2 regions of the Paenibacillus sp. FSL F4-0100 genome follow, and region 1 is predicted to be linked to the other one. Evidence: predicted binding sites of a transcription regulator. Region 1 holds the regulator's gene; the other holds the start of a gene.
The links. Region 1 encodes Rex, which represses fermentation and respiration genes when NADH is low (regulators of the CRP and FNR family bind a similar motif). Its sites were predicted from a motif close to TTGTGAAATATTTCACAA; they were not measured.
Positions count from the first base shown of each region.

Region 2: pflB (formate C-acetyltransferase) is a predicted target of Rex. The motif match lies at 1,262-1,279, and genes of this name have one in related genera.

Region 1 is NZ_CP150303.1:2,693,925-2,696,130, forward strand. Features, by position in the region: gene dinG (ATP-dependent DNA helicase DinG) at 1-495, shown strand, start outside; gene MHH48_RS12025 (redox-sensing transcriptional repressor Rex) at 568-1,233, shown strand; gene MHH48_RS12030 (amidohydrolase) at 1,208-2,206, shown strand, end outside.
Region 2 is NZ_CP150303.1:2,528,744-2,530,949, reverse strand. Features, by position in the region: gene pflB (formate C-acetyltransferase) at 1-1,186, opposite strand, end outside; gene adhE (bifunctional acetaldehyde-CoA/alcohol dehydrogenase) at 1,506-2,206, opposite strand, start outside.

The DNA of each region.
Region 1 (2,206 bases):
CTGGCATCCAGCGATATTACGGTACTGGGACAAGGGATGGACGGAACCAGCCGTACCAAGTTAATCCGGAGATTCCAGGATAGCAGCGCTTCGGTCCTGCTGGGTACGAGCTCCTTCTGGGAAGGGGTAGACATACCTGGTGAGGCGCTCACTTGCCTCGCGATCGTCCGGCTGCCGTTCCAGCCGCCGAATCATCCCTTGGTCGAAGCCAAGAGCGAATTGCTGCAGCAGCAGAAGAAGAACCCGTTCATGAAACTTTCGGTTCCGCAAGCGGTCATTCGCTTCAAACAGGGATTTGGCCGACTGGTGCGGACCGCGCAAGATAAGGGGATTGTCATTGTCTACGATACCCGGGTCATTGAATCCTATTACGGGAAATATTTCTTATATTCTTTGCCGGGGCCGAAGATGGAGCACATGCCGACAGAGGGGATCGTTCCCCGAATTTCGGAATGGCTGCAGGAAGAGGCAGGCATAGAGAACCAAGCTGAATAAAAGTGAAACAATGAACGAAATGATCTGTCACAAAAAAATGTAGTTATTAACCTATTATTAGGGGGAGCATGAATGAAATCGGAAAAAATTTCGGAAGCCGTGGTCCGCAGATTGCCTGTATACTTGCGCTATTTGAATGAGCTTCAGAAAAGGGAGGTCTCCACGGTTTCCTCCCAGGAACTGGGACAAAAACTGGACCTCAATCCTGCTCAAATTCGTAAGGACCTAGCGTATTTCGGTGATTTTGGACGGAAAGGGATCGGATATGACGTATCTTATCTGATCGAGAAAATTCGCCAGATTCTAAAGCTGGACCAGAAGATCAATGTCGCATTGATTGGGGCCGGTAATCTTGGACATGCATTATCGAATTACAATGCATTTCTAAAGGACAATATGAAGATTGTGGCGGTTTTCGATTCGTATTCTCCCAAAGTTGGTATGAAAATTAACAATTTGGTCGTACAGCCGATGGAGGAACTGGAGAAGACGGTTCATGAGTACGGCATTCGTATCGGGATAATCACCGTTCCGGATTTTGAAGCGCAGAATGTAGCCAATCAGCTTATCGCCGCAGGCATCGAGGCTATCCTGAATTTTGCGCCAACCATCCTGAAAGCCCCATCCCATATCCGGATTCATACGGCTGATTTCACTACGGATTTGCAGAGTTTGGCCTATTATTTGGATAACGGCAAGGAGGATGCAGCACATGACGACAACGAAGTGGATGGTTAAGAACGGAACGTTTGCGGTACTAGAGGAAGGGAGATCCGTGCTACGCGGATATATGGTTGTGGAGAATGACCGGATAACCTATCTGGGTGAAGAAGAGCCAACCGTCCAAGAGGGAATAGAAGTTATCGATGGAACTCATCTGTTTTTCCTACCGGGGTTAGTGAACACGCACGGACATGCGGCGATGTCCCTGCTCCGCGGTTATGGCGACGATCTGGCACTGCAGGTATGGCTTCAGGAAAAAATGTGGCCTATGGAAGCCAAATTCACGGCCGACGATGTATACTGGGGAACCGCACTCTCCGTGCTGGAGATGATCAAAGGCGGAACCACGACATTTGTGGATATGTATGATCATATGGATCAGGTTGCCAAGGTTGTGCAGGACTCAGGAATGCGCGGCGTTCTAATGCGCGGCGTCATCGGATTATGTCCGCCTGAGGTGCAGCAGCAGAAGCTGGATGAGGCGGTGGCATTCGCGAAAGACTGGCATGGCAAGGCTGACGGGAGAATTACGACGATGATTTCACCGCATGCACCTTATACGTGCCCCCCGGATTTCATCGAAAAATTCGTTCAGGCATCGCATGATTTGAATCTGCCTTTGCATACGCATATGTCCGAAACGGAAACGGAAGTAGCTCAGAATGTAAAAGACTACGGACTTCGCCCTGTTGCCCATTTGGAGAAGCTTGGCATGTTCTCCCGGCCAACGCTGCTTGCGCATGCCGTCCATCTGACCGATGAAGAAATCGAAATCCTGGCCAAGCATCAAGTTATGGTGTCGCATAATCCAGGAAGCAATTTGAAGCTTGCCAGCGGCATTGCACGCGTGCCTGCACTGCTGAAAGCTGGGGTCACCGTGTCATTGGGTACCGATGGACCTGCGAGCAATAATAATCTGGATATGTTTGAAGAGATGCGACTGGCTGCACTGATCCATAAAGGTGTAAGTGGGGACCCAACAGCCATT
Region 2 (2,206 bases), 170 kb from region 1:
TCTCGTATTGAATCGAGCTGGTTTCGATGGAAACTTTCGAACAATATTTTTTGAAGGCTTCCGGCAGCTTCTCCGACCATAACACCGTCAAGTTCGGTTCTGGAGCAGGTCCCAAATTATACAAGGTATGCAGGAAACGGAAGCTGTTCTTGGTCACTCTCGTCTCACCGTTTATCGACATGCCGCCGATGGATTCCGTTACCCACGTTGGATCTCCGCTGAACAGCTCGTTATAATCCGGCGTACGCAGGAATTTCACGATCCGAAGTTTCATAACGAAATGGTCGACCAGTTCCTGAGCTGTTTCTTCCGTTAGCTTGCCTTCAGCCAGATCCCGTTGAATATAAATATCAAGGAAAGAGGATACCCGGCCAAGCGACATCGCAGCACCGTTCTGCTCCTTGATCGCGGCCAAATAACCGAAATACAACCATTGGAATGCTTCCTTCGCCGTATTTGCAGGTTTGGAAATGTCAAAACCGTGCATACCCGCCATTTCCTTCAGTTCCTTGAGGGCCCGCATTTGTTCAGACAATTCTTCCCGCAAACGGATGACCGGCTCATCCATGGCATCCACTTCAAGCTCACCGAGTTCTCTCAATTTGTCCTGAATAAGAGCATCTACACCGTATAGTGATATTCTGCGATAGTCACCAATGATACGTCCGCGACCGTACGCATCGGGAAGTCCCGTAATAATCCCGGCCTTGCGCGCTGCTCTCATCTCTGGAGTATAGGCATCAAACACGCCTTGGTTATGCGTTTTGCGTATGCCGTTAAAGATATCTACAACGGCCTGCGGCATTTCAAAGCCGTATGCGTTGCACGCATCAATCATCATCCGGATCCCGCCAAAAGGCTGGATCGAACGCTTGAACGGCTCATCGGTCTGAACGCCGACAATCTGTTCTTTATCCTTATCCAAATAGCCAGGTTGATGAGAAGTGATGGTTGAAGGTGTATGGACATCCACGTCCAGTACCCCACCGTTGTCCCGTTCTCTCTTGGTTAAATCCGATACGATATCCCACAGTGCTTTGGTGTTATTCGTGGGTCCTGCCAAAAATTCATCAGAGCCATAATAGGGAGTAATGTTCTCTGCAATAAAATCATTAACGTCAATTTGCTTGGTCCATTTACCTGATTTAAAACCTTTCCAGCCTGTTTCTTTTTCAATCACCGACATATTGAATCCCTCCTAGATTTGCTGGGGCTTGCAAGGACAGGCGAGGCCACACCTTGATCTATCTCAGATCTTTAAATGTGATTATTTTCACGATCAATGATGCCACTACCCCGCCTTGTACCTTCAAGCTTCTTTATCAAAGACCTGAGATTCAGCTTCTTGCTACACCTTTATTGTAGTCCTGTTGATCTCTCGCATCTGTGATATTAATCACAAAGTTATCTTTTCCCGTGATTTTTATCACTCCGAGTCTGGTCTTGCATCACTTACCTCAACATATTCCCGGATCTTCATGATCGGCATTCAGAGCCTATCCTATTTAGAACCGACCGTAGAATGCGTTGCGGTAAACTTCTGCGAGCTCTGTCACCAGCGGCAGCTTCGGATTGCTCGTTGTGCACTGGTCTTCAAAAGCCCGGTCCGCCAAATGCTCAACATTTTTCTCGAAATCTTTAGGATCGATGCCAAGCTGCTGGAACGACTCCTCGATACCGAGCTTGCTGTTCAGCTCCCGGATCGCGCCAATCAGACTGTTCACGCCCTCTTCCGTTGTTCTTGCCGGCAGCCCGAGAATCCGTGCGATTTCAGCATATCTCTCATCAGCCACAAAGTGGGTATATTTAGGCCATGCCGCGAATTTTGTTGGCTTCTTGGCGTTGTAACGAATGACGTGAGGCATTAGGATCGCATTGGTGCGTCCGTGTGCCGTGTGATACTGGCCGCCCCACTTATGCGCAAGACTGTGGTTGATGCCAAGGAACGCATTCGCAAAAGCCATGCCGGCAAGCGTCGAAGCATTATGCATTTTCTCGCGGGCGAGTTTGTCGCCGGTCAGCGCCGACTGCTCAAGATATTGGAACACCAGCTGTATGGCTTTGATGGCAAGCCCATCCGTATAATCGCTGGCCATCACCGATACGTAGGCTTCAATAGCATGTGTCAGAACGTCCATACCGGTATCGGCTACCGCTGTTTTAGGCAGCGTGTATACAAATTCCGGATCGATAATCGCCACATCCG